Regions from separate parts of the Streptomyces sp. NPDC003635 genome, predicted to be linked through region 1. Evidence: riboswitches for the same ligand, from Rfam matches in the RefSeq annotation. Region 1 holds a riboswitch; each other region holds the start of a gene.
What was found. A riboswitch is a leader RNA that binds a small molecule or an ion and turns the genes downstream of it on or off. The one in region 1 is predicted to bind cyclic di-AMP.
Positions count from the first base shown of each region.

Region 2: it holds a riboswitch for cyclic di-AMP, as region 1 does, so the genes downstream of both, ACWDRW_RS39505 (peptidoglycan DD-metalloendopeptidase family protein) here and ACWDRW_RS11395 (transglycosylase family protein) in region 1, are expected to answer to the same signal.
Region 3: it holds a riboswitch for cyclic di-AMP, as region 1 does, so the genes downstream of both, ACWDRW_RS05345 (NlpC/P60 family protein) here and ACWDRW_RS11395 (transglycosylase family protein) in region 1, are expected to answer to the same signal.
Region 4: it holds a riboswitch for cyclic di-AMP, as region 1 does, so the genes downstream of both, ACWDRW_RS00060 (M23 family metallopeptidase) here and ACWDRW_RS11395 (transglycosylase family protein) in region 1, are expected to answer to the same signal.

Region 1 covers NZ_JBSFOK010000009.1:39,440-46,414, forward strand. Annotated here, with positions in the region: gene ACWDRW_RS11375 (Ppx/GppA phosphatase family protein) at 1-31, opposite strand, end outside; gene ACWDRW_RS11380 (DUF501 domain-containing protein) at 28-558, opposite strand; gene ACWDRW_RS11385 (FtsB family cell division protein) at 621-1,097, opposite strand; gene eno (phosphopyruvate hydratase) at 1,209-2,498, opposite strand; gene ACWDRW_RS11395 (transglycosylase family protein) at 2,831-3,517, opposite strand; cyclic di-AMP (ydaO/yuaA leader) riboswitch at 3,522-3,687, opposite strand; gene ACWDRW_RS11400 (LysM peptidoglycan-binding domain-containing protein) at 3,885-4,925, opposite strand; gene ACWDRW_RS11405 (cytochrome P450 family protein) at 5,181-6,461, opposite strand; gene ACWDRW_RS11410 (hypothetical protein) at 6,458-6,975, opposite strand, start outside.
Region 2 covers NZ_JBSFOK010000090.1:3,320-10,294, reverse strand. Annotated here, with positions in the region: gene ACWDRW_RS39525 (aspartate aminotransferase family protein) at 1-67, shown strand, start outside; gene ACWDRW_RS39520 (helix-turn-helix domain-containing protein) at 133-753, shown strand; gene ACWDRW_RS39515 (DUF6126 family protein) at 750-872, shown strand; gene ACWDRW_RS39510 (tyrosine-protein phosphatase) at 882-1,667, opposite strand; cyclic di-AMP (ydaO/yuaA leader) riboswitch at 2,157-2,316, shown strand; gene ACWDRW_RS39505 (peptidoglycan DD-metalloendopeptidase family protein) at 2,321-3,289, shown strand; gene ACWDRW_RS39500 (SGNH/GDSL hydrolase family protein) at 3,554-4,339, shown strand; gene ACWDRW_RS39495 (SIMPL domain-containing protein) at 4,619-5,386, shown strand; gene ACWDRW_RS39490 (TetR/AcrR family transcriptional regulator) at 5,397-5,996, opposite strand; gene ACWDRW_RS39485 (Glu/Leu/Phe/Val dehydrogenase dimerization domain-containing protein) at 6,072-6,975, opposite strand, start outside.
Region 3 covers NZ_JBSFOK010000004.1:9,237-16,211, reverse strand. Annotated here, with positions in the region: gene ACWDRW_RS05360 (M23 family metallopeptidase) at 1-756, shown strand, start outside; gene pcrA (DNA helicase PcrA) at 788-3,265, opposite strand; gene ACWDRW_RS05350 (ScyD/ScyE family protein) at 3,329-4,405, opposite strand; cyclic di-AMP (ydaO/yuaA leader) riboswitch at 4,673-4,843, shown strand; gene ACWDRW_RS05345 (NlpC/P60 family protein) at 4,852-6,054, shown strand; gene ACWDRW_RS05340 (tellurite resistance/C4-dicarboxylate transporter family protein) at 6,285-6,975, shown strand, end outside.
Region 4 covers NZ_JBSFOK010000001.1:13,873-20,847, reverse strand. Annotated here, with positions in the region: gene ACWDRW_RS00075 (alginate lyase family protein) at 1-921, shown strand, start outside; tRNA gene ACWDRW_RS00070 (tRNA-Met) at 973-1,046, shown strand; gene ACWDRW_RS00065 (PP2C family protein-serine/threonine phosphatase) at 1,247-2,329, shown strand; cyclic di-AMP (ydaO/yuaA leader) riboswitch at 2,560-2,718, shown strand; gene ACWDRW_RS00060 (M23 family metallopeptidase) at 2,730-3,749, shown strand; gene ACWDRW_RS00055 (PrsW family intramembrane metalloprotease) at 3,824-5,155, opposite strand; gene trmB (tRNA (guanosine(46)-N7)-methyltransferase TrmB) at 5,209-6,075, opposite strand; gene lhgO (L-2-hydroxyglutarate oxidase) at 6,252-6,975, opposite strand, start outside.

The DNA.
Region 1 (6,975 bases):
TACCGCAGTCGATGGCGGCGACTCGGGTCACTTGGCCTCCTCCTGAACCGGCGTCACGCACGAGCCCTTGCGCCACCACTCCGGCAGCATCGCGAGCGCCTCGTCCCCGAGCGGGTTCACCCCGGGCCCGGCGGCCAGCGAGTGCGCGACCAGGACGTGCAGGCACTTCACGCGGTCCGGCATGCCGCCCGCGCTCGGGAAGCCCGTGAGCTCCTCGATCTCGTCGCGGCGGCGGATGTAGTCCTCGTGGGCGGCGCGATAGGCCGCGGCCAGCTCCGGGTCGGTCGCCAGGCGCGCGGTCATCTCCTTCATCACGCCGTTCGCCTCCAGCGTGCCGATCGCCGAGTTGGCCTTCGGGCACGTCAGGTAGTACAGCGTCGGGAACGGCGTGCCGTCCGGCAGCCGGGGCGCCGTCTCCACCACGTCCGGCTGTCCGCACGGGCACCGGTGCGCGATGGCGCGCAGCCCGCGCGGCGGCCGCCCGAGCTGCTGCTTGAAGGCCTCGACGTCCGCGTCGGTCGGCTCGGTGCGGGAAGTGGTGGGCGGGGGCGTTTCCATAAGGGCCTTAACAGTCTTTCGTCTTCGTTTGTCGGTCTGCGGTGTCTGCCGGGCGGCGGCGGTTAGCGGTCGGCGGCGTCGGACTTGTCGACCCCGTCCCAGACGTTCGAGTACCAGGGCCGGTCGGCGGCGCCGAGGTCGGTGCGCGTCTGCTTCGCCGCGTCGGGGTCGATCACCACGAAGCCGGTCTCCCCCGGCATCACGTAGTGCAGCCGCTCCCGGATCCGCTGCTCGGCGAACGCGTCGTCCTGCCAGCGTGCCTTGAGATCGCGCAGTTCCTCGACCCGCTCCCGGGCCTGCTGCTGCTGCCGTTCCAGATCCGCGATCTCGGCGCGCTGGGCGACGTACTGCCTTATCGGATAGGCGAGGGCGACGACCAGGGTGCAGACGACCAGGGCGAGCAGGGCCGCGCGGCCGGTGAGCCGGGAGCGGCGGGCCTGCCGTTTGGTCTGGGAGCGGTAGACACGGGCCGCCGTCTGCTCGCCCAGCAACCGGATCCTGGTCGCGGTGGAGAAACGGTCCCGGTCCTTGACGGCCATCTCTCACTCCCGTTCACACACGCGCGTACGTCCCCGCACACGGTACGGGACCGAGTACGGGGACGTACGTACGACTGGCTATGCCTTCAGCAGGCTCAGCCCTTTCCGTGCTTACTGGTTCGCGGAGCGAAACCGGGGGAACGCGGAGCGGCCGGCGTACACCGCGGCGTCGTCGAGGATCTCCTCGATGCGCAGCAGCTGGTTGTACTTGGCGACGCGGTCCGAGCGGGCCGGGGCGCCGGTCTTGATCTGGCCGCAGTTCACGGCGACGGCGAGGTCGGCGATGGTGACGTCCTCGGTCTCACCGGAGCGGTGGGACATCATGCACTTGAAGCCGTTGCGCTGGGCCATCTCGACGGCGTCCAGGGTCTCGGTCAGCGAGCCGATCTGGTTGACCTTGACGAGCAGGGCGTTGGCGGAGCCCTCCTCGATGCCGCGGGCGAGGCGCTCGGGGTTGGTGACGAAGAGGTCGTCGCCGACGATCTGGACCTTGTCACCGAGCTTCGCGGTGATGGTGTTCCAGCCGGCCCAGTCGTCCTCGAACAGCGGGTCCTCGATGGAGACGAGCGGGTACGCCTCGACGAGCTCGGCGTAGTACTCCGTCATCTCGGCGGCCGAGCGGTCCTTGCCCTCGAAGGTGTAGACGCCGTCCTTGTAGAACTCGGAGGCGGCGACGTCGAGGGCGAGGGCGATCTGCTCGCCGGGGGTGTAACCGGCCTCCTTGATGGCCTCGATGATGAGGTCGAGGGCGGCGCGGTTGGACTCCAGGTTCGGGGCGAAGCCGCCCTCGTCGCCGAGACCGGTGGACAGGCCCTTCGTCTTCAGGACCTTCTTGAGGGTGTGGTAGACCTCGGCGCCCCAGCGCAGTGCCTCGGAGAAGGACTCCGCGCCGATCGGGGCGATCATGAACTCCTGGATGTCCACGTTGGAGTCGGCGTGCGAGCCGCCGTTCAGGATGTTCATCATCGGCACCGGCAGCAGGTGCGCGTTCGGGCCGCCCAGGTAGCGGAAGAGCGGGAGGTCGCTGGCCTCGGAGGCGGCGTGGGCGACGGCGAGCGAGACGCCGAGGATGGCGTTGGCGCCGAGGGAGCCCTTGTTGTCGGTGGCGTCCAGGTCGAACATGGCCTGGTCGATCAGGCGCTGCTCGGTGGCGTCGTAGCCGACCAGCTCCGGGCCGATCTGCTCGATGACGGCGAGGACGGCCTTCTCGACACCCTTGCCCTGGTAGCGGTTCGGGTCGCCGTCGCGGAGCTCGATGGCCTCGAAGGCGCCGGTGGAGGCGCCGGACGGAACGGCGGCACGACCCGTGCTGCCGTCGTCGAGGCCGACCTCGACCTCGACCGTGGGGTTGCCTCGGGAGTCCAGGATTTCCCGGGCTACGACGACGTCGATGGACGGCACGAGCATCTCCTTCATGGGATGTGACGCTGGAAGTGCGGGGCACGTGAGCCTTGCGACTAGAGCCTAACCGCCTGAGGGACATCGGCCAGCCGACCGACCGTCCCGTGGACAAGGACAGACGGTACCCATTGTTTCTCGCCGGAACAAAGGATCCGTGAACTACGGGAGAAGAACTGCTCGTAGAAGGACCGCTCACGGAAGAAAAACCCCGCCCCGGTGCGTACGGGGGAACACGCACCGGGGCGGGGAGCCCGTGGGGACGGGGGGTGACCCTCACGAGGCCTCCAGTATGGAGGACTCGCATGGGAGGGCCCTGTGGTTCGGCTACGGGATTACTTGAGGTGCAGCTGCTGACCGGGGTAGATCAGGTCGGCGTCCTCAACGATGTCCTTGTTGAGCTGGTAGAGCTTCTCCCAGCCGCCCTTGACGTCGTGCTCCTCGGCGATGGTGCTGAGGGTGTCGCCCTTGGCGACCTTGTACTCGCCGTCACCCTTCTTGACCTTCTTGCCGGTCGGGGTGGTGACGGTCTTCTTGGCGGCCGGGCGCTCGGCGGAGCGGGAGGCCGGCTGCTCGGTCTCACGCGGCGCCGGGGTGCTGCTCTCGGTGCTCTCGGTGGAGCCGGAGGTGCTGGAGCCACCGCTGTACGTGGCGTTCGACAGGCCGACGCCGCAGTGCGGCCAGGCACCCTTGCCCTGGCCCGCGAGAACCTTCTCGGCGATCTCGATCTGCTGCGCCTTGGAGGCCTGGTCGGCGGTGGAGGCGTAGGCCGTGCCGCCGTACGCGGCCCAGGTGGAGGCCGAGAACTGCAGGCCGCCGTAGTAGCCGTTGCCGGTGTTGATGGACCAGTTGCCGCCGGACTCGCACTGGGCGACGGCGTCCCACTCGGAGGCGGTGGCGGCGGAGGCGTTGCCGGCCGCCATCAGCGGGGCGGCGACGGCGGCGCCGGTGACACCGGCGATGGCGATGGCGCGAGTGGCCTTGGACGGACGACGGTGCTTGCCCTTGCCGGAAAACAGCATGGATCGATCCCCTCACCGACGCCTGCGAGGTGAGCTGTCGGGTTCGGGCCGGTTGAGTTGCCCGGCCGTACACCTTTCGGCGTACGGCTCCACCCCAAGCCGCTCCGGTCAACCGACCGGCGCGGCGCTTACCTTGGGTCCCCCGCTCCTGCCTACGGCGCATGACGCGACGACTGTTCCCGGACGGCCACCGGCAGGATTCGGCGTGCGGCAGTCGGGGCCCGCTGCTTGCGAGCGGTCATGACCGTAGACAGGCGATCCGCGGAATTTCAAAGACGATCAGGGCTTCTGAGACTCATCCCACACTTTCACCAAAGCGGACATTCAGTGCGAAGTGTGACGCGAACTGGCCCTGGTTTTCGACCGGTTAGTCCCCTACTTCAAGGGTCTGACCGGGAGTGATACGGCTGGGGTCGGGACCGATGGCCGACTCGTTGGCGGCATAGAGCCCGCGCCATCCGCCACTGAGGTCAAGGGAGTCGGCGATGCTCGCGAGGGTGTCGCCGGCGCGCACGAGGTACGAACCGTCCGCCCCGCTCTCGTCCGCGGGCTTGCCGCGATGACGACCGACGCCGGTGTCGACGAGGGTGGAATCGCTCCCGACCCAGAGGATGTTGTCCGAGTTGTCCAGTCCGGAGATCCCCGTGAACAGGCCGTCGACCTCACGCGCGGGGTCACTCTCGGAGGAGCCGGACGGACCGGACGAGCCGGACTTTTCGGACGACCCCTTCGACCCATCGGACCCCGAAGGCCTCGCCGACTCGGTGGACTTGTCCGACTTATCCGGTTTTGCCGACTCGGTCGAGCCCGTCGACTCCGCAGAGCCGCTCGACGCTTCGGGCGACACGGAGGCGCCGGAGCCCGCTCCCGAGCCGGAGCCGGAGCCCGAGTCGCCCGCGGACTCGGAGGCGTTACCGCCGAGGGAGTCCAGCAGGCCTGACGAACCCGACGCGTTGGACGAGTTGCCCGATTCGGACGATCCGGGGGAATCCGTCTCTTCCTCGACGCCCGTGTCGATGCCGACCGAACCGGACTTGGCGTCCAGGCCGGAGAGCGGGCCGCAGGTCGGCCAGGCGGCGAGGCCCTGGTCGGCGAGGATGCGCTCGGCGACGGCTATCTGCTGGGAGCGGCTGGCCTGGTCCGCGCTGTCGGCGTACGTCGTACCGCCGTACCGCTCCCAGTTCTCCTGGGTGACCTGGAGACCGCCGTAGTAGCCGTTGCCGCTGTCCTCGCTCCAGGAGCCGCCGCTCTCGCATTCCGCGACCCTGTCCCACGTGTTGCCCTCGGCGGCGCTGGCGCCCGAAGCGCCGAGCAGCGGGATGGCGATGGCGGAGCCGGTCACTCCGGCCGCGACGATGAGAGCCGGAGCCTGGCGGGGGCGACGGTGACGACCGTTCCCGGAGAGCATGCGGGGGCCTTTCGAAGACAGCAGGGACCGGCGCGACGCCCGCCGTGTTTCCGGTGGCGCGAGGCGTCGCGCTGACGAGTGAACGTATCGGCAGACGATCACTTGTCACAAGTTAATGCCGCGCAGATCACGTGAAGATCACGAACTTGAGGGCGTGTCACGTTTGACCTGACGGCTCCTCAGGGGGAGGTGGGCGTGCACTCGACCGGAAGGGGGAGTTCAGGCGCGGGGGCCTGAACTCGGTCGAAGGAGAGCTCAGGCGCCGGGCGTGAACTCGACCGGGAGCGTGCGCAGTCCGCGCATGATGAGGCCGCCGCGCCAGCGCAGGTCGGTGGGATCGGCGGCGAGTCGCAGATCCGGCAGCCGGGTCAGGAGGGTGGCCAGCGCGGTCTGGCCCTCCAGCCGGGCGAGCGGGGCACCCAGGCAGTAGTGGATGCCATGGCCGTAACCGAGGTGCTGGTTGTCGCGCCGGGCGAGGTCGAGGGTGTCGGGCGCGTCGAACCGGGCCGGGTCCCGGTCGGCGGCGGCGAGCACGACCAGCACGGGGTCGCCGGCGCCGATGTCCTGGCCGCCGATGCTGAGCGGCCGCGTGGCGAACCGCCAGGTCGCCAGCTCGACCGGGCCGTCGTAGCGGAGAAGCTCCTCCACGCCGGTCTCGAGGAGGCCCGTTTCCCCGGCGGCCAGGGACTGCTGGAGCCGGGTGCGCTGCTCGGGGTGGGTGAGCAGGGCGTAGGTGCCGTTGCCGATCAGATTGACCGTGGTCTCGAAACCGGCGAAGAGAAGGATGAAGGCCATGGCGGCGGCCTCGTTCTCGGTGAGGTGCTCGCCGTGGTCGGAGGCGCGGATGAGTCCGGAGATCAGGTCCTCGCCGGGGGCCGGCTCGGCGGGCAGCGCCTCGCGCTTGCGGTGGATGAGGTCGGCGAGATAGCCGCGCATCTTCTTCACGGACCGTGCGACACCGCCCCGGGGGCCGCCCTGGTGGCGGATCATCATGCCCGCCCAGTCCCGGAAGTCGTCCTGGTCCTCCGGGGGGACGCCGAGCAGGTCGCAGATGGCGTAGATGGGGAGCGGAAAGGCGAACTCGTGGATGAGGTCGGCGGAGCCCCGCTCGGCGAACCGGTCGATGAGACGGTCGGTCAGCTCCTGCACCCGCGGGGCGAACTCGGCGACCCGGCGGGGCGTGAACGCCTTGCTGACCAGACGACGCAGCCGCGTGTGGTCCGGCGGGTCGATGTTGAGCAGATGCGTCATCAGCTCGGCCTTGCGCTCACCGGGGATACCGGTCTTGCCCTTGGCGTGGGCCGGCTCGTCGTGATGCTCGGGGTTCTTGCTGAGCCGCTGGTCGGCCAGGGCCTGCTTGGCGTCGGCGTACCGCGTGACCAGCCACGCCTCCACACCGCTGGGCAGCCGCGTCCGGTGCACGGGGGCGTGCTCCCGCAGCCAGGCGTACGCCGGGTAGGGATCGGCGGCGAACTCCCAGGTGAACAGCTCGGGGGCCGGGGGGCGGGTGGCTTCGGGGGTGGGGTGGTCGGTCACTCCTTGACGGTATCGGGCGCCGGGGCGGAGCTCGCTTCGAGTGCCGCCTCGCTGTGCCGCAGGCCGAGTGCGACGGCCGTGCTGACGGCGCGCTGGGCCGACAGCTCGGGACCGGGATGCGGGGGCTGCTCCGGGTCCCGCGTGTAGCGCTGCGTCATGACGGCCTCGAAGCCCTTGTCCCGCAGGGCCGCTCGGAGAGCGGGGACGACCTCGGCCGCGGCGGCACCGCCGTTCTGAGCCGCGCTGCCCAGCCAGTGCAGGGCCCGCTCGAGGAAGAGGAATCCGAGTTCCTCCACCGGCTCGGCGGTTCCGGCCTCCACCGCGGTCCGGAGATGGGGGACGGCCCCCTCCGGGTCGCGCTGTTCGAGGAGGAGATACCGGCCGAGCATGTAGGCCATGCTCGGGTCGTCCTCCGCGACCTTGCCCCACCAGCGCCGTGTCTCGCGGTCGTCCTCGGCCCAGGTCGACAGGACGGCGAGGATCAGCGCGGCCTGCTCGTCGCCCGCCTCGGCCG
Region 2 (6,975 bases), on a different contig from region 1:
CAGCGGTGGCGGGCTGATGTGGGACTTCGGCAAGACGCTGGTGAAGCAGGCCGTCGCGAACAGGTGACCTCGGCCTTTGCCTCTGGGGCAAGTAATTTGCCGTAGAGGCAAATCTGCGGCTGAATGGAGAGCATGAGCTCTCCCGAGACCGGGCCGGCCGACGACCTGCCCGAGGTGGCGCCGCAGCTGCGTGCACTGCGGCGCCAGGCCTCCCTCACCCTGGAGGCCGCGGCCCGTGCCGCCGGGCTCTCGCCCGCCCATCTCTCCCGACTGGAGACCGGGCAGCGACAGCCCTCACTGCCGATGCTGCTCTCGCTCGCCCGTATCTACGGTACGACCGTCTCGGAGCTGCTCGGCGAGACGGTCGCCGACCGGGACGCCGTGGTGCGCGCCGCCGACATGGAACCGACCGAGGCCGGCGGCTGGACGTACCGGCAGGCCGGGGCGCCCGGTCGCGGAATGCAGGCGCTGCGGCTGCACGTCCCCTTCGGCTCCCAGGGCGACATCGTGCGGGTGCACCCGGGCGAGGAGTGGCTCTACGTCCTCAGCGGGCGGCTGCGGCTGCGCCTCGGGGACACCACGCACCGGCTCGCACCGGGCGACAGTGCCCACTTCGACTCGCTGACCCCGCACCGGATCGCCGCCCTGGACGAAGGCGGGGTCGAGCTCCTGTTCGTCCACACCCTGCTGCAGAGCCCCACGGCCACGTTGTGCCTGGGGCCCACCCCCTCACCGACCGGAGAGACGCCATGACCGACATGGAGGAGAAGTTCCCGCGCGCCCTGTGGGTCCGCCTGATCATCTACATCGCGGTGGGGCACGTCTTCGCCGCGTTCATCTACCTGCTCTTCGAGCTGGGGGCGAAGCAGTAGTCGTACGGCTCAGTCGAGCAGGCGCTCCCGGAGGCGCTCCCGGACCTCGGGGGTGATCCGCAGCGCCTGCTCCAGGTAGCTGTCGACGTCGCCCCAGGTCTCCTTGATGGTCTCGAAGGCCGCCGTCAGGTACTCGGCGCGCGCGTCGAAGAGCGGGCTGAGCAGCTCCATGACCTCGGGGGTGTGGCTGTTGTTGCGCTGCACCCGGTAGCGGCGGTGCTTGGCGTTCGACTCCAGGTAGTCGGCGATGATCGCCTCGCGCTCGACGCCCAGTGCCAGCAGGGTCACCGCGATCGACAGACCGGCCCGGTCCTTGCCCGCCGCGCAGTGCATCAGGGCCGGGACGCTGTCCTCGGCGAGGGAGTGCAGCACCTGGGAGTGCTCGGCCGTGCGCTCCTTGATGATCATGCGGTACGACTCGATCATCCGGTTCGCGGCCTTGCCGTCGTCCAGGATCTCCCGCAGCTGCTCGATCTCGCCGTCGCGGACCATCTTCCAGAACTCGGCGCCGTCCGCCGGGTCGGACAGCGGCAGGTTCACATTGCGCACCCCCGCCAGCTCGACGTCGGGGCCCTCCAGCTTCTGGTCCGCGGTGTTGCGGAAGTCGAAGATCGTGTGCAGGCCGAGGGAGCCGAGGAACGCCGCGTCCTCGTCGGTCGCGTGCGCGAGATGACCGCTGCGGAACAGCACGCCGTGGCGCACCCGGCGGCCGTCCACCGTCGGCAGTCCGCCGACATCGCGGAAGTTGCGCACTCCGGCCAGCTCGGGCTCGGTCGACGGGACCTGCTGCGTCACTTGGGCTCCTCCCACCGGATGCCGCCGACTCTGCTCGTCCGCGGGCACGGTCCGACGATACGACATGGACCATGGCCGACCATTGAATACGGCAAAACGGGCGAACAGCGCTGAAACCCTGCCCATTCATCGCCGATTTGTCTAACAGTCGTGATGCGTCACTTCTCCGGCTGCGCCGCTTCTGGTCCTTCTGTCCGAATTGCAGCCTTCATTCCAACTCGCTCTGGAGTAAAGGACTCTGGAGCAACGTCACGTGAGCAGGGTCATATCCGTGACGGTGCGTCGCCCGTCATGTCCACGTAATTCAAGCGTTTTTCAAGGGCATTTGCGGGAAACGGGCACCTCCTAATGAACGGAAAGTGACGGCGAATTCCCACAAGGGATCAAGAGGGATGGGTTCGGGTGGAACCTTCTGCTTGTCCCTTTGCGTCTTGGTCGCTTACGTTCCCACCCATCCGAGCGGACGCCGAATCCTGCCGCCGCTCGGAATCCGCACACTCACCCGTGCACGGCAGGAGCGGGGGACCCACAGGCACCACCGCCTGGTCCGGTCTCCGGAACAGGCTCGGGGTCAAGTCGTGCCCAGCGCGCGGCCGGACATCTCCAGTCCGCACCCGACAGCTCACCTCGCAGGCGCCGGAGAGGAATTCGCCATGCCCGCGAAGGGTAAGCACCGCCGTCCCAAGACCCTGCGCTTCACCCGCACGATCGCCGTCGCCGGAACCGGTGGCGCCGCGCTCGCCCTCCCGCTTCTGGGAGCCACCGGCGCCCACGCGGCCCCGTCGCAGTCCGTTTCGGAAAAGGCCGTTCAGTCGGTTCAGGCGGCAGACAAGAAGGCTGCGGACAAGAAGGCGGCCGAGAAGAAGGCCGCCGCGAAGAAGACGACCGGTGCGAAGACGTACACGGTGCGGTCCGGGGACTATCTCTCGAAGATCGCCGACGAGCAGGATGTCAGCGGTGGCTGGGAGAAGCTCTACCAGGACAACCGTGCCGCCGTCGGTGCCGACCCGTCGCTGATCCACCCGGGTCTGAAGCTGTCGATCGGCAAGAAGGCCGCCTCGACGGCCACCGCCGAGAAGCCGGCCGCGAAGTCCTCCACCCCGTCCTCGGCCACGTCCTCCTCGGACTCCGCCAAGTCGTCGCAGTCCGCGGAGGCCTCGCAGTCCTCCGAGGCCCAGGCGACCACGACCACGCAGGCCGCCCAGTCCTCGGCCAGCGGCTTCACCGCTCCGGTCTCCGGCGCCGGTGTCGGCACCGCCTACAAGGTCGCGGGCAGCATGTGGTCCAGCGGTTACCACACCGGTGTCGACTTCGTCGTCCCGACCGGCACCTCGCTGAAGGCCGTGGGCGCGGGCACCGTCGTCTCGGCCGGCTGGGCCGGCGCGTACGGCAACCAGGTCGTCATCCAGCTCGCCGATGGCCACTACGCCCAGTACGCCCACCTGTCCTCGCTGTCCGTCTCCAGCGGTCAGTCGGTGACGGCGGGCCAGCAGGTCGGCCTCTCCGGCTCGACCGGCAACTCGACCGGACCGCACCTGCACTTCGAGATCCGCACCACGCCGGACTACGGCTCGGACGTCGACCCGGTCGCCTACCTCCGCGCCCAGGGCGTCTCCCTCTGACGGACGCTCCACTCGGAACCACCTGCCTGACACGCCGCCGAAGGCCGGACCCCCGATCCCCGGGTCCGGCCTTCGGTGTGGTGTGCCGGGCAGGGTGGTCGAGGCCCCAACAGCCGTGATCCGGTGTCTATTCCGGAGTTGGCGAAGGCTTGAAGAGTGGCTTATCTCACCGTCCGTCAACCCCTGCCTACGGTCGCGTAGGTCACATTCGAAGGTGAATCATGACCCGATGTGGCAGACGATTCGCAGAGTGACAAAAGAGCGGTGATCGGGTCGTACGTGGCGGTGGGGGACAGCTTCACCGAGGGCGTCGGCGACCCTGGCCCCGACGGGGCGTTCGTCGGCTGGGCCGACCGGTTCGCGGTGCTGCTCGCGGACCGCCGGCCCGAGGGCGACTTCAGCTACACGAACCTGGCGGTGCGCGGCAAACTGCTGGACCAGATCGTGGCGGACCAGCTCCCGCGGGCCATGGAACTCGCCCCGGACCTGGTCTCGTTCTGCGCAGGCGGCAACGACATCATCCGGCCCGGCACCGACCCCGACGAGGTCGCCGAGCGTTTCGAGCGGGCTATCGCCCGGCTCACCGAAGCGGTCGGCACGGTCATGGTGACCACCGGCTTCGACACCCGTGGCGTGCCCGTGCTGAAGCATCTGCGCGGCAAGATCGCGACGTACAACCTGCATGTGCGGGCCATCGCCGACCGGTACGGCTGCCCGGTGCTCGACCTGTGGTCCCTGAAGACCGTGCAGGACCGGCGCGCCTGGGACGGCGACCGGCTGCACCTCTCGCCGGAGGGGCACACGCGCGTGGCGCTGCGCGCGGGCCAGGTGCTCGGCCTCGAGGTGCCGGCCGACCCGGACCAGCCGTGGCCCCCGCTGCCGCCCCGCGGCACCCTGGAGGTCCGGCGCGACGATGTGCAGTGGGCGCGCGAGTACCTGGTGCCGTGGATCGGACGCCGCCTGCGCGGGGAGTCCTCGGGCGACCATGTGACGGCCAAGGGCGCCCTGTCGCCGGGCGACATCAGGATGCGGATCGAGGCGGCGGTCTGAGCACGGCACCTGCGCGCGGGGGCTCGGCCAGGGCGTGGGTCGGGGTGGTGCTCCGAGGGTGGCTCCAGGCGCGCCGGGGGTCGATCACTACGCGGATCGTGACGCCTGCGCGCGGGGGCTCGGCCAGGGCGTGGGACGAGGTGGCGCTCTGAGCGCCGGCCTCGGCGCGCCGGGGGCTCGACCAGTGAGGTGACGGCGGGGGAGTGGTGCACGCGCGCGTGCGGGCCCCGGTGCTGGGATGGGCGCGAAGCGCCCCGACGTCCGGAAGGCCGGCCCCGCATGTCCGCACCGCTGCCCCGCACCACCGCCACCCTCGCCGTCGCCCTGCTCGCCCTCGGCCTGCCGTTCCTCGCCGCCGCACCGGCGACCGCCCTGACCACCACCACTGCGGCCTTCGCCGCCCCGGTCGTGCGCGGCGCGCCGGACCTGGCGACCGTCACCGTGACCGGTGTCGGGTCCGCGACCGCCGCGCCCGATCTGGCGACCGTCAGCGTCGGGGTGGAAGCCGTCGGCAAGACCTCCCAGGCCGCGCTGGAGGCCCAGAGCAAGGCCGCCAAGTCGCTGCTGAACGCGGCGCGGGAGCGGGGCGTGGGCGATCAGGACGTCCGTACCGAAGGGCTGACCCTGATGCCCGTGTACGACCACCAGGAGGGCAAGTCCACCCTGACCGGCTATCAGGCCACGCAGATGTTCTCGCTCAAGATCCGCAAGGTCGAACGGACCGGCGAGGTCCTTCAGGCCGTCACGGATGCCACGGGCGACGCCGGCCGGATCCACGGGGTCGTCTTCGACGTGGCCGACCGCACCGAACTGCGGGCACGCGCGCGTGGCGCCGCGCACACGGACGCGCACGCGAAGGCGCTCCAGTACGCCGAGCTGAGCGGGCGGCGGCTCGGCCGACTGGTCTCCCTCACCGAGAGCGCGTCGGGCGGCCCCTCCCCGGTACCGCTGCCGGCGGACGTCGTCGCGGGCGGGGCGGGAGTGCCGGTCGCGCCGGGGGAGATCCAGGACGAGGTCCGGGTCACGGCGGTGTACGAGCTGGACTGACCGGGCCGGCTCACCGCGCCGCCGCGGTCAACGCCTCCCGCTCCACGCCCAGTTCGCGGGCGAGCGCCTCGTCGGCCCACTCCTGTGCCCGCGCGCGGGAGAGCGCGCCCTGGTAGGACGTCAGCTGGACGGCGAGCCCGTCCAGCAGGGCCGTCAGACGCAGCGCGGCGCCCGGCGGGTCGGGGCAGTGGAACTCGCCCGCGGTCACCCCTTCGGCGATGACCTCGGCGAGAGCGGCCTTCCACTCCTTGTCCAGAGCCTGGGTGACCTCGCGCAGCGCCGGTTCGCGCAGCGCCGCCGCCCACCCCTCGATCCACAGCCGCCAGCCCTTGGCCTGGCCGGTGGGAGCGTACCAGCGCACGGCCGCGCGCAGGCGGCGCAGCGCGGTCGTACGGCGGCCGAGGAGCTTGCGCAGATGGGCGAGGTCGTCCTCGGCGGCGTACGCGAAGGCGGCGGCGACCAGCTTCTCCTTGGTGGAGAAGTGGTAGAGCACCAGGGCGTTGCTCACGCCGAGCGCCGAGGCCACGTCGGCGATCCTGACCGCCGCCACGCCCCGCGCCTCGATCTGCTCGATGGCGGCCCGCAGCAACTCCTCACGCCGCTCCGCCACGCTCAACCGCACCCTCGCCACGCGGCTCACCCTAACGCCTGGGACCCGAGCGCTCCCGGCGGGTGGCGGGTGCTCTCACCGATACCTGCCGTACCGCTCCACGATCACCGGCAGCAGGTCCGCGGCGAGGGCGTGGGCCGCCGCGCGCGGGGTCGTTGCGGTGCTCTCCGCGCGGGTCAGCACGCGGTCGGTCAGGGCGCGCATCGCGCGGCGGGTGCGGGCGAAGGCCTCGGTCGCGTCCGGGCCGACGTCGCCGAAGAGCGTCCACCACCACCAGGCGTTCGTCCCGGAGTTGACCACGACGTCCGGCAGTACGGTGACGCCCCGAGCGGCCAGCAGGACCTCGGCCTCCGGCAGGACCGGCATGTTGGCCGCCTCCACGATCCAGCGGGCGGTGATCCGCCCCTGGTTGAGCGTGTCGACGGCGTACGACACGGCCGCGGGCACCAGCACCTCCGCCTCCGTCGACAGCCACGCCTCGCCCGGCAGCTCCCGGTCGTCGGGGCGCAGCGCGGCGCGGTCCACGACGCCGTAGGAGTCCCGTGCCGCGAGCAGGGCCTCGACGTCCAGGCCCGCCGGGTTGGCGACGGTGCCCTTGAGGTCGGCGACGGCGACCACCGTCAGCCCCGCGCGCGTGAGGAAGCGGGCCGTGGCCCCGCCCATGGTGCCGAGCCCCTGGACGGCCACGCGCGTGCCCGCGTACGGCATCCCGGCCCGGTCCAGGGCCGTGAGCACGGACTCCGCGACCCCGCAGCCGCCGACCAGCTCGTCCAGGCCGATGCCGTCGACCTCCACGGCGAAGGCGTCCGCCAGCCGTCGCCGGGCGCCGGTCTCGTCGTCGAGCAGGGGGTACACGGCCTGGATCGACGACCGCAGCCCCGCCTCGGCTGCCGCCCGGTCCACGAGGTCCTGGCCGACCCCGAGGTCCTCGCCCGTGGTCCAGCAGGTCTCGACGTACGGCCGTACCGCCCGCAGATAG
Region 3 (6,975 bases), on a different contig from region 1:
ACCGCCGCCCGAGCCGCGGGACGCTCCCGCCGCCGTCCCCCCGCCAAGCGCTCCGCGCTGCTGACGATCGCCGTGCCGTCGGCGTGCGTCATGGGCGTGGCCGGGATCGCCGCCGCCTCCGTCGGAACCCTGACGGACGAGAAGGACACCGCGACGACCGCCTCGGACACCACCCAGGCCGTGAAGCCGTCGACCGCGAACAACAAGCTGGACACCCAGCTGGAAAGCCTGTCCGCCGGGGCCGACGACTTCGCCGACCGGGCCAGCCGGACGCAGGAGCGCATCGACCTCAAGGCCGAGCAGGAGGCCGAGCGGAAGAAGGCGGCCGAGGAAGCGGCCCGCAAGGAGCGGCTGCGCCCGAAGTTCGCGCTCCCGGTCGCCCAGCACGGACTCAGCGCCTACTACGGCCAGGCCGGCATCAACTGGATGTCGGTGCACAGCGGCATCGACTTCCCGGTGTCGTACGGCTCCACGGTGATGGCCGCGACCGACGGCACCGTGCGCACCCAGTGGAACGCCGCCTACGGCAACATGATGATCGTGACCGCGATGGACGGCACGGAGACGTGGTACTGCCACCTCTCCACCTACCAGGTCGCCTCCGGTACGACCGTGAAGGCCGGCGACGCCATCGCGTACTCCGGGAACTCCGGCAACTCGACCGGCCCGCACCTGCACTTCGAGGTGCGCCCCGGCGGCGGCTCGGCCATCGACCCGCTCGCCTGGCTGCGCAGCCACGGGCTGGACCCCTCCTAAAGCCCAGCCCCGGCCACCCCGCCGCTCAGGGCTACAGCTTCTCCACCGGCGCGTACCGCAGCAGCAGCCGCTTCGGCTTGGTGTCGCCGAAGTCGATCGTCGCCTCGGCGTTCGCGCCCGTGCCCTTGACCGCCATCACCGTGCCGAGCCCGAACTGGTCGTGCGTCACCCGGTCCCCGACCGCCAGCGCGACGACCGGCTTCTCGGACGTACGACGGGTGGCGAAGCCGGAGGCGCCGGACGCCGCCGAGCGGGAGCGGGACGAGGACAGCGAGGCCGCCACACCGGACGCGGGACCGGAGGACATCGGCGCGGTGGCGCCGGTGCGCTTCCAGTCCACGTGCTGCGCCGGGATCTCCTCCAGGAAGCGGGAGGGCGGGTTGTACGACGGCTGCCCCCACGCGCTGCGCATCGACGACCGCGTCAGGTAGAGCCGCTCCCGCGCGCGGGTGATGCCGACGTACGCCAGCCGCCGCTCCTCCTCCAGCTCCTTGGTCTGGCCGAGGGCACGCATGTGCGGGAAGACGCCGTCCTCCATGCCGGTCAGGAAGACGACCGGGAACTCCAGGCCCTTGGCGGTGTGCAGGGTCATCAGGGTGATGACCCCGGAGCCGTCCTGGTCCTCGTCGGGGATCTGGTCGGAGTCGGCGACGAGCGCCACCCGCTCCAGGAAGTCGGCCAGGCCGCCCGGGGTTTCCTCGGACTCCTGCTCGAACTCCAGGGCGACGGCGGCGAGTTCCTGGAGGTTCTCGATGCGGGTCTCGTCCTGCGGATCGGTGGAGGCCTGCAACTCGGCGAGGTAGCCGGTGCGTTCGAGGACGGCTTCGAGGACGGTCGCGGGTCCGGCGCCGGACTCCACGATCGTACGGAGCTCCTCCATCAGCGTGTTGAACCGCTTGACGGCGTTGGTGGAGCGGGCGGCCATGCCGTACGCCTCGTCCACGCGCTTGAGCGCCTGCGGGAAGCTGATCTTCTCGCGCTGGGAGAGGGCGTCGATCATCGCCTCGGCGCGCTCGCCGATGCCCCGCTTGGGGACGTTCAGGATGCGCCGCAGGGGGACCGAGTCCTCCGGGTTGGCCAGGACGCGGAGGTAGGCCAGGACGTCCCGGACCTCCTTGCGCTCGTAGAAGCGGACGCCGCCGACGACCTTGTAGGGCAGGCCGACGCGGATGAAGATCTCTTCGAAGACGCGGGACTGGGCGTTGGTGCGGTAGAAGACGGCGACGTCGCCGGCCTTCGCGTCCCCCGCGTCCGTGAGGCGGTCTATCTCGTCGGCGACGAACTGGGCCTCGTCGTGCTCGGTGTCGGCGACATAGCCGGTGATGCGCGCGCCCGCGCCCGCGTTGGTCCACAGGTTCTTGGGGCGGCGGGACTCGTTGCGCTCGATGACGGCGTTGGCCGCGGTCAGGATCGTCTGGGTGGAGCGGTAGTTCTGCTCCAGCAGGATCGTCGTCGCGTCCGGGTAGTCCTCCTCGAACTGGAGGATGTTGCGGATGGTCGCGCCGCGGAAGGCGTAGATCGACTGGTCGGCGTCGCCCACGACGCAGAGTTCGGCGGGCGGGATGTCGTCCGCGGTGGGCGGGACGTCGACGGGGTGCTCGCGGGTGCCGACCAGTTCGCGCACGAGGGCGTACTGGGCGTGGTTGGTGTCCTGGTACTCGTCCACCAGTACATGGCGGAAGCGGCGGCGGTAGTGCTCGGCCACGTCCGGGAAGGCGCGCAGGAGGTTGACCGTCGTCATGATCAGGTCGTCGAAGTCGAGGGCGTTGGCCTCCCGCAGCCGCGACTGGTACAGCGCGTACGCCTGGGCGAGGGTCTTCTCGAAGCCGTCGGTCGCCTGGGCGGCGAAGTCCTCCTCGTCGATCAGCTCGTTCTTCAGGTTGCTGATCTTGGCGCTGAAGGACTTGGGCGGGTACCGCTTGGGGTCGAGGTCCAGGTCCCGGCAGACGAGGGCCATCAGCCGCTTGGAGTCGGCGGCGTCGTAGATCGAGAAGGAGGACGTGAAGCCGAGCTTCTTGCTCTCCCGGCGCAGGATGCGCACGCACGCGCTGTGGAAGGTCATCACCCACATCGCGTTCGCCCGCGGGCCGACGAGCTGCTCGACGCGCTCCTTCATCTCGCCCGCGGCCTTGTTGGTGAAGGTGATCGCGAGGATCTGGCCGGGGTGCACGCTCCGCTCGGCGAGCAGATAGGCGATGCGGTGGGTGAGCACCCGGGTCTTGCCGGAGCCGGCGCCCGCCACGATGAGCAGGGGGGTGCCGGAGTGGACGACGGCCGCGCGCTGGTTCTCGTTGAGCCCCTCGATGAGCGCGGCCGCGTCGATCGCCGGACGCGGGGCGCCGTCGCGGTAGTAGGCGTCCCGGTCCGGCGGCACGTCGAACTTTCCGCCGAACAGATCGTCCGGAACGGGCTCCGGAGCGTGCTCGTCCTCGGGCGGCGGCGGTTCTTCCTCGTGGGCCCGAGGACCCTGGAGATCGGCCAGGAAGCTGTCATCAAAGAGGCTGCTCATCGCTCTCCGAGTCTAGGGCGCCCCACTGACAGCCCGCCGCCACCCTGAGGAGATCGGCTGGTTTCAGAAGCCGAGGATCTTCCAGACCTGGCCGCCCGGGGTCTTCTCGCCCTCCAGAACAGTGCCGTCACGGTCCGCGACCGACCAGGCCGAGACGTAGACCTTTCCGTCGTGGGGGTCGACGGCGACGCCCGCGGGGAACGGCACCTTCACGTGCGTACGCCTGCCGTTCGAGACCTTCGTCACTACGCCGCCGAAGAGCTGGCTGACGTAGAGGTCGCCGCCGCCGTTGACCGCGAGGCCGCTGATCGGGCCGAAGCCGGACTTCCAGCCGAGGATCTTGCCGCTCCAGGGGTCGACGCGCCACACGCGCGCTGTGGGCTTCTCGGTGAGGCCGTTCAGCTCGCCGACGTAGAGCTTGCCGTCGGGGCCGAGCGCCAGGGACGTGGGGACGGACTCACGGCCGTTGTGGTCCGGGAAGACCGTGAGGGGACGGGCCTTGCCGGACTTGGAGATCTCGACGAGGTCGTTGCCGGCCGCGTCCGCGACGATCTTCCGGCCGTCCGGGAGGGCCAGGACGGCGTACGGGTTGGACTCCAGGCTCGCCTTGTGCGGGTTGTACTTCAGCTCCACGGCCGACACGTCGGCGGCGATCTTCGCCTTCCCGTGGCCGATGCGCAGCAGCTTGCCGAGGGTGTTCCAGGGCGGGCTCGTGGGCACCCCGGCCTCCGGCGGCACGAAGGTCTCCACGCCCCACACCTCGCCGTACCGGGCGGAGACACCGTCGACGCCGGTGGCGAAGCCGCCGTCGGGGGCGGCGCCCGAGGGCAGCCCCTTCACCACCCTGTGGTGCTTCCACGCGCCCCCGTCCCAGTAGATCTTGGTGACGGCCGAGGTGAGCCCGACGCAGGTCTCCCCCTCCGGCCCCTCACCGATGCATTTCCCGCCGCCCCGGCCGGCCTCGGCGACGTACAGCCGCCCCTGGTCGTACGAGAGCTGGCGCGGGTTGTCGAGCCCGCTCGCGATCACCCGGACGACCGGCCGGCCGTCCCCTCCCCCGCTCGCGCCGGCGGGCGCGACGCCCGCCGTGGCGGCGAGCGCGACGCCCGTGGCGACGACGAGTGACGTGCGCTTCCTCATGCCCGTACCCCCTACTCACCCACCGCGGCTCACACGACCGCGGCTGGCTGGAAGCTAGCGTCCGGAAGCGGGCGGAAGACGTCACTCCGAAGAAAATACGTACATGTCGCTGCAGATCCGTCCGTATTGACCACGCCGCGCAAAGCCCTGACCCAAGGTCACGAAAATGTATCGGGCATATCACCCATCAACCTTCACAGGGGCCACACGAGTTGGCTACCGTGCCGGGCAGGCCGTACGACCCCCACCGGCGAACCCCGCCGGGCCGCGCGGCCTCCGCCGAGTCCGTTGCCCGCCCACGGCAACCGGAGCCGGGGACCCACCGACATTGGGGTGAATCGACCCAACTCCCTCACCGGGACGTGGTCGTAGGGCAACCCTTCCTAACCACCCGCCCGAACCCGACAGCTAACTCGGTAGGCGGAGTACGGAAGGAGTCGCCTCCCTTGGCGTCGCACCGCAAGTCGCGTCCCGCCGGTACGCGCGTAGCAGGCATACGCACCCCTGCTCTGGCCACCGCCGCTCTCACCTCCGTGGCCCTGCTGTCCCAGACGGCCAACGCCAGCCCGGCCACGGACGACAAGCCGAGTCTCGAAGAGGTCGAGAAGAAGGTCGATGACCTCTACCGCCAGGCGGAGACGGCGACCGAGAAGTACAACGCGGCCAAGGAGAAGACGACCAAGCAGCGCAAGCAGGTCGACACGCTCCTCGACGACGTCGCCAAGCGCACCCAGAAGCTCAACGACGCGCGGGAGGAACTCGGTTCCTTCGCCGCCGCGCAGTACCGGACCGGTGCCTCCGCCCCCGACACCGCGACTTTCCTGCTGGCCGACACCCCGCAGGACTACTTCGACCAGACCCAGCTGATGAACCGGATGACCGGCCGTCAGAAGGAAGCGGTCGACGACTACATCACGCAGCAGTCCGAGACGATGAAGAAGCGCCAGGAGGCCACCGAGAGCCTCCAGACGCTGAACGAGTCGCAGAGCGATCTGAAGACCGCCAAGTCCACGGTCCAGAAGAAGCTCTCCGACGCGCGGGAGCTGCTCTCCGAGCTCACGGCCGAGGAGAAGGCGCGGCTCGCGGAGATCGAGCGCAAGAAGCAGGAGGAGGCCGCGCGCAAGGCGGCCGAGCTGGCTGAGCAGCAGGCGGCGGAGGAGCAGCGCCGCGAGGAGGCCGCGGAGGCGGCCCAGCAGCAGGAGAGCGGCTCCACCGGCTCCGGCTCCGCCTCGACCGGCTCCACCTCGACCGGCACCAGCGAGACCGACGCCACGGCGGACTCCTCCTACGCCACGAAGGCCGAGAAGGCGCTCGCCTTCGCCCGCGCGCAGATCGGCAAGCCGTACGTCTGGGGCGCCACGGGCCCGGACTCCTACGACTGCTCGGGCCTCACCCAGGCCGCCTGGAAGGCCGCGGGCGTGGACATCCCGCGCGTCACCTACGACCAGGTCAACGCCGGCACCACGGTCTCCCTCGCCAACGCCCGGCCCGGCGACCTCGTCTTCTTCTACGACGACATCACCCACGTCGGCATCTACATCGGCAACGGCATGATGATCCACGCCCCGAAGCCCGGCACGTACGTGCGCGAGGAGTCGATCTACTACGACGGCGAGGGCTCGATCCACAGCGTGGTCCGCCCCGCCTGAGCCTGGGCGGCACGCGCGCGGGGGCGTCCCTTCCGATGCCCCCGCCCGGATCCCCGCTCCCGGGCGGCCTGCCCGGAGCCGATAGGCACGGCGCGGGGGCTTGCTTCTCGGTGCCTCCCGCTTGCGCGCGTCCGGCCCCGGAGGCCACGCCTCACGCGCGTGGGTGCTTTCGTCCCCCACGCGCGCGTGGCCCGCGGGGAACGCGCCCGGGGATCTTTAGCATCGGCCGCATGCCCGGCACCTCTGCCCTTCGCTCACTCCGCGCCTGGTGGGCGCTGCGTCCTCCGGCGGCCGGTGCCGCGGTGATGGCGACCGGCATCGTCTCGGTCGGACTGCATCTCACCGGGTACGAGGTCCTGTCCCGGATCGCCCTGGCCGTGGGCTGCGTCGCCTGGCTGGGCCTCGCCGCGGACTTCGTCGTACGACTGGTGGGGCAGCCGGAGCGCTGGCGGCAGGAGGCCGGCACGCCCGCCGCGCTCACCGCCGTCGCGGCGACGACCGTGCTCGGCACCCGCTTCTCCCTGCTGGGCTGGCAGCACCTGGCCGAGGCGCTGCTGGCCCTGGCCGCGCTGCTGTGGCCGGGCCTGCTCTACGTCGTACGGCGCTGGCGGCGCCCGATGCCCGGCGCGGTGTTCCTCGGCTGTGTGGCCACTCAGGGGCTCGCGGTGCTCGGCGCCGTCCTCGCCGCGGCGGAGTCCTCGGCCTGGCTCGCGCACGCGGCGCTCGTGCTGTTCTGGCTGGGCCTCGTCCTGTACGCCTGCGCCCTCGCCCTGTTCGATCCGCGGCAGGTGTTCGAGGGCGCCGGTGACCAGTGGGTCGCGGGCGGTGCGTTGGCCATCTCGGCGCTCGCCGGGTCCAAGCTGATCGCCGCCGACGGGCCGCGGCTGTACCTGTGGAACGAGGACGCCGACGACGTCCTGC
Region 4 (6,975 bases), on a different contig from region 1:
AAGAAGGCCGGCCGGGGATGTGCTCAGGAGCGGCAGGACGCCATCGCCGCCTACACGCAGGCCCTGTTGTTCACCGTCACCGGCAAGCCGAGGCACGCCCTCAAGGCCAGGGAGATCATGGACGCCTGGTCGGCGACGCTGAAGCGGCACACCGGGGAGGACGCCGGGCTGCAGGCGGGGTGGACCGGATCCACATGGGCCCGGGCCGCCGAGATCGTCCGGTACAGCCCCGGGTCGGGCTGGCCGCCGGACCGCGTGGCCCGCTTCGAGCGCATGCTGCGCACCGCCCACCTGCCCCAGGTCACCCAGAAGGTCCCGGACGTCAACGGCGACCGGGACCTCGTCACCACCGACGCCGCCATCTCCATCGCCGTCTTCCTCGACGACCACGCGACCTTCGACCACGCCCTCGCCCGCTACCGCGACCGCGTACCCGCCTACTTCTACCTGGAGAAGGACGGCCGCCTCCCGCTCACCCCGGCCGGGTCCGGCATGAACACCCCGCAGCGGCTGGCGTCGTACTGGTTCGACCAGACGACGTACCGGACGGGCCTCACCCAGGAGACCTGCCGCGACTTCGCGCATGTCGGCCGCTCCCTCGCCGCCACCGCCCACATCGCCGAGACCGCCTGGCACCAGGGCGTCGATCTGTACGGAGAGGCCGAGGACCGGCTGACGGCCGCGATGGCACTGCACGCCCGCCACCAGCTGGGGGAGCCGGCGCCGGGGTGGCTGTGCGGGGGCGAGGTCGAGCGGACCCTCGGGCCCGATCTCGAGGTCGCCCTCAACCATCTGGAGGACCGGCGCGGCGGCTCCGTCCCGGCCGCCCGCAGGCTCGCCGAGAAGACCCGCCCGGCCGGTACCGACAACCTCTTCGTGGCCTGGGAGACCCTGACCCACGCCGGGAACCCCGCCGCGTGAACAAACGTGTGTGCTTCGTGTCCCGCGGATGACGTACACTGGTTTCACCGACGCGGGGTGGAGCAGCTCGGTAGCTCGCTGGGCTCATAACCCAGAGGTCGCAGGTTCAAATCCTGTCCCCGCTACTGAAGGCCGAGGGCCGGAACTCGTTCAACGAGTTCCGGCCCTCAGTCGTTTCCGCGTGGGTGTCATGGCCGTTCGCGGTCCGTTCCGTGTGTGTTCCCGGTCTCATCCACTCGGCCCACCCCGATCGCCCCCCGCCCCCGCTCCGGGAAACCTGGAGGGACGGCGGACGTGGTGGGAGGCGGCGGTGCGGATCTCAGGGGTGGCGAACGCACGGCGCGTCCCGCCCGCACGCACTTTCGTCCGGCTGCTCCCGGCGCTGCTCATCGCGGGCGGAGTCCTGTACGACTTCGTCACTCCCCGCGGCTACACCCCGGTCCCCTTCTTCACCGCCGCGCCGCTGGTCGCCGCGCCGTTCTTCAGTCTCCTCGGCACCGTCGTCACCGGGATCGGGGCCCTGATAGCCACCTACGGCGTCCATGTCCGCTTCGGCTTCGGCCTCGACGCGGACACGGTCACCGAGGTGCTCACCGTCGTCACGGTCGCCGTCCTGGCCACCGGGCTCAATCTCGTCGTGCGCCAGGGCCATCTGCGGCTCGCCTCGCAGCGCGAGATCGCCGAGGCCACCCAGCGCGCCGTCCTGCCCCTGCCCATGGAGCGGCTCGGCGGGTACGAGATCGCCGCCCGCTACGAGGCGGCGCAGGCCGACGCGTTCATCGGCGGCGATCTGTACGCGGTGCAGGACAGCACCTATGGCGTCCGGCTCGTCGTCGGTGACGTGCGCGGCAAGGGGATGGGGGCGGTCGCGGCCGTCGCCGTCGTCATCGGGGCGTTCCGCGAGGCCGCCGAGCAGGAGCCGACCCTGGAGGCGGTCGCGCAGCGGCTGGAGCGGGCGCTGAACCGGGAGGGCTCCCGGCGCGACGGGATCGACGCCGTCGAGGGGTTCACCACCGCCGTACTCGCCGAACTCCCGCACGGCGACGGGGGCGTACGGGTCGTCAACCGCGGTCATCCGCCACCGCTGCTGCTGTACCCCGACGGCACCGTGCGCCCGCTGCCCGCCCGGGAGCCCGCGCTGCCCCTGGGCATGAGCGAGCTGGGCAACTGGCCGGCCACAGCCGACGAGGTCCCCTTCCCGCCCGGCACCACCCTGCTGCTGCACACCGACGGACTGTCCGAGGCCCGGGACGCGCACGGCGCCTTCTACGACCCCGAGCTGCGGCTGGCCGGCCGCACCTTCGCCGATCCCGGCACGCTGATCCGGACCCTCGCCGAGGAGGTGCGCCGGCACAGCGGGGGAGGGATGGCGGACGACATGGCGCTGCTCGCCGTGCGACGGCCCTGACCGTCACCGGGGGTGACCGGACAGACGCCCTCCGCATAACAACTGACACACCGTCAGCACTACTGTGACACCTGAAGCGTGGCCAACTCGCCCGATTTGGCCCCCTGGTGACCCGAAAGTCCAGGCCGGAATCGTTAATGATCAAGAGGAACAGCTTGGAATCAGCGCCCCGGGTCTATTAACGTTCGATAACGCAGCGCGGTCGTCCCAGCCGTCACAAGAGTCGGCTCCGTGCGCACGCGCCGAATCCCGTAAGGGAACCGGGGAACCACCAACTTGGGGTGAATCGCTCGTATTTCGCCGGACATGAAACGGCGGATATACGCGCGTAGGAGACCTTCCTGCTCCGAACCCGTCAGCTAACCCGGTAGGCGAGAAGGAAGGAAAGGAGCACGCCCACGTGGCGTCAAACCGGCCTGGCCCTGAGGCCCCGTTCGTGCCGAGCCAGCGTGACACCGAGGCTTTCGGCTACGGCAGCCACCGCACCGACGAGGGCCCTTGGGAGGAGTGGAACCCCACCGCGGAGTCCATTCGCCCGGTACGCGGCCGGCACCGCGTCGCCAAGCAGCGCGGCGGACTCGCCCGCAGCTCCACGGTTCTCGGCGTCGGCGTCATAGCCGCCGTCGGCGCGGGCGGCATGGCCAGCGCGCAGTCCGGCAAGCCGCCGGTCGCGATCACCATGCCCGACCTGCCGCTGATCAACGACTCCGCGGACGAGGCTCCCGAGGCCGACACCACCCCGCTCAGCAACATCGGGGTCACCACCACCGGGACCGAGCAGGCCGCCGACGCCGGCGAGGCGCTGCGCGCCCGCATCATGGCCCAGGCCGAGCAGCAGCAGGACCAGGTCGACACCAAGGCCGCCGAGGCCGCCGCCGCTGCCGCCGAGAAGGCCGCCGCGGAAGCCGCCGCGAAGGCGGAGAAGGAGGCCGAGGCCAAGGCCCAGGCCGCCAAGGAGAAGGCGGAGGAGGAGGCCCGCGAGAAGGCCGAGGCCGAGCGGCTGGCCCAGCTCGCCAAGCAGTTCGCGCTGCCCACGTCCTCGTACACCCTCACCTCGACCTTCGGTCAGGCCGGGTCGCTGTGGTCCTCCGGCTACCACACCGGCCTCGACTTCGCCGCTCCCACAGGTACCCTCCTCAAGGCGGTCCACACCGGCACGATCACGGCGGCGGGCTGGGACGGCTCCTACGGCTACAAGACCGTGCTCACCCTGGAGGACGGCACCGAGATCTGGTACGCGCACCAGTCCTCGATCAGCGTCAGCGTCGGCCAGAAGGTCAACACCGGTGACGTCATCGGGCGCGTGGGCGCGACCGGCAACGTGACCGGCGCCCACCTGCACATGGAGGTCCACCCCGAGGGGTCCACCTCCGGCATCGACCCGCTGGCCTGGCTGCGCAGCAAGGGCCTCAACCCCTGATTCAGCCCCCCGTGTGATCCCCGGCGGTCCTGACGGCACATCCCCCCGACGTCAGGGCTGCCGGTTACGCATGTCTACGTGCGGTACGGGTTGTACCCCGGGTACGCGGGATAGGCCTGGTAGGTCGGCTGCGCCGGGTTTCCGTACACCCCGTGGACCGGCCACGGAGGCGGCAGCACCGGCACCGGCGGGGCGGTGACCCGGGCCGCGTGGTCCAGGGCGGGCCGCGCGATCTCCCGGCGCCGCCACAGTTCCCCCAGCAACTCCGCTTCCCGTACGACGAAGTCGGCGCCCGCGCGGCCCCGGCGGCCCCGGTGCCGCAGGAACGCCAGGGAGGTCGCGTACGCCTCGTAGTGCGCCACCTCCCGCGCCGCCCGCTTTCCGGCGTGACGGCGGGCGTACTGACGGGCCAGGCGCCGGGCCCGCATCGAGCTCAGCGCGAAGGGCTCGCCGGGGGTGAGCCAGCCGGCGACCGCGTAGGCGGGCAGCTCCTCGCGCACGGTGCGCAATTCGCGCTGGCGAGTCCAGATCACCAGCCAGGTCAGCAACCCGAACGCGGGCACCATGATCGCCGCGTACACCGCGAAGAAGCCGTACGGACCGAAGACCGACGAGCCGTTCCACATCGCGTGCAGGCCCATCGCGAGCAGCAGCCCGGACAGCGGAAGCAGCACGCGCCGCCAGCGCTGACGGTCGCCGGAGAGCGCGGCGACACCGAAGCCGATACCGGTGAGGACGGTGAAGAGGGGGTGCGCGAAGGGGGACATGACGATGCGCACGAAGAAGGTCGCGGCGGTGACGGAGGCGATGCCGCTGTCGCCGGTGAGCTGGTCGGTGCCGAAGGCGGTGCCCAGGTAGAGGATGTTCTCGGTGAACGCGAAGCCGGTGGCGGTGATCCCGGCTATCACCACCCCGTCGACGAGCCCGGTGAAGTCCCGCCGCCGGAAGAGGAAGACGAGCAGGACGGCGGCCGCCTTCGCGGACTCCTCCACGATCGGCGCTATGACGGTGGCCCCGAGGGTGTCCGCGCTGGACGGGTCCGCGGTGGCCGTGGCTATCCATCTGGTCGCGAAGCTGTTGGCGACGATCGCTATGAGCGCGGCCGCGCAGGCGCCCCAGGCGAAGGCGAAGAGCAGATTCCGCCAGGGGCCCGGCTCGACCCGGTCCAGCCAGCGGAAGGCGGCTATGAGCAGCGGCACCGGCAGGACGGCGAGCCCGAGGCCGACCAGGAACCCCTGGGTGCCGGTCTGTTCCCGCACGAGGGCGAGGATGACGAGACCGGAGAGGGCGAGCAGGGTGATCAGCGCGCCGTAACGCACCCATTTCCGCTGCCACCAGTGCGCGTGCCGCAGTGCGCCGCCGGGCGGACCGGTGGGGGGCGTCGGGTACGGGGGACAGGTGGCCACGGCATTGACCCTAACGAGGGAGGGGCGCTGCCCGCAGAGGGAGAGCGGTGGGCTCAGGCGCCGGTGGGGGGTTCGTCCGAGTGGGGCACGCGCTGGTCTGCGCGCTGCTGTACGCGACGGAAGAGCAGGTCGTTCACGACATGACCCTTGTCCAGTCCCTGGCCCTCGAAACGGGTCAGCGGCCGGAACTCGGGACGCGGCGCAAAACCGCCGTCGGCCTGCGTGTTCTCGAAGTCCGGATGGGCCGTCAGTACCTCGAGCATCTGCTCGGCGTACGGCTCCCAGTCGGTCGCGCAGTGCAGCAGCGCGCCGGGCCTGAGCCGGGTCGCGGCGAGGCTGAGGAACTCCGGCTGGATCAGCCGCCGCTTGTGGTGCCGCTTCTTGGGCCAGGGGTCCGGGAAGTAGACGCGGAGCCCGTCGAGCGCGTCCGGGGCGAGCATCTCGCGGAGCAGGATGATGGCGTCGCCGTTGCCGACGCGGATGTTGGACAGGCCGTGGTGGTCGGCGAGGTTGAGCAGATTGCCCTGGCCGGGGGTGTGCACGTCGACGGCGAGCACGTTGGTGTCGGGATCCGCGGCGGCCATCTGCGCGGTGGCCTCGCCCATCCCGAACCCGATCTCCAGCACGACGGGACGGTCGTTGCCGAACATCTCCGACAGGTCGATGACCCGCTGCCCGTCGATGTCGAGCCCCCACTTGGGCCACAGCCGCTGCAGCGCGTCCGCCTGCCCCGCGGTCACCCGGCTCCGCCGCGGCTGGAAACTCCGGATCCGCCGCTCGAAGTGCGACCCGGCCGGATCGGCCTGCGGCCCGTCCGGAAACCGCGGCTGTCCCTTGGCCCGGGTGTGCCGGACAGACACGCCAGGCGTGTGGCCGGGGGTGGGCTGGGGGGCTTCGGGGGTGGAGAGGGAGTCAGACACAGTGGGAACGATTCTACGACCGACGTGGCGGCGGGCAGTCGTGCTGTCGTACTTCTGTGGAGGCACCCCGTTGGCGCGGGCGGGCGACATCTGGTCGGTGCGGGCGGGCGACACCCCGTCGGCGCGGGTCGGCGAAGCCCACCCACCGATCCGCAAACCGCAACCCGCGGCTCCGCTCAGACCCCGCCCAGCACGGCCAGCGCCCGCCGAGCCACCTCTCTCCCGATCGGCAGCGAGGCCGTAGCCGCCGGAGACGGCGCGTTCAGCACATGCACCGCCCGCGACCCCTCCCGGATCAGGAAGTCGTCCACCAGCGTCCCGTCCCGCAGCACCGCCTGCGCCCGCACTCCCGCCGCCGCGGGCACCAGGTCCTCCGAGGTGACCGCCGGCAACAGCCTCCGCACCGCCGACACGAACGCGGCCTTCGACACCGACCGTCGCAGCTCCCCCGCCCCGTACCGCCAGTGCCGCCGCCCTATCGCCCACGCCCCCGGCCACCCCAGCGTCGCCCCCAGCTCCCGCGGCCGTACGACCCCCCAGCCGTACCCCTCCCGGGCCAGCGCCGGCACCGCGTTGGGCCCGATGTGCACCGCCCCGTCGATCCCCCGGGTCAGATGCACACCGAGGAAGGGAAACGCCGGATCCGGCACCGGATACACCAGCCCCCGCACCAGCGAAGGCCGCGCCAGCGTGTAGTACTCCCCCCGGAACGGCACGATCCGCATACCCGGCTCGTCCCCGGTCAGCCGGGCGATCTCGTCGCAGTGCAGCCCGGCGCAGTTCACCAGCACCCGGGCCCGCACGACGTCACCCGAGGACGTCCGCACGGCCACCCCCAGCTCCGGCCGCCGATCCACCCGTACGACCTGGGCGCCGAACCGGATCTCCGCCCCGGACGCC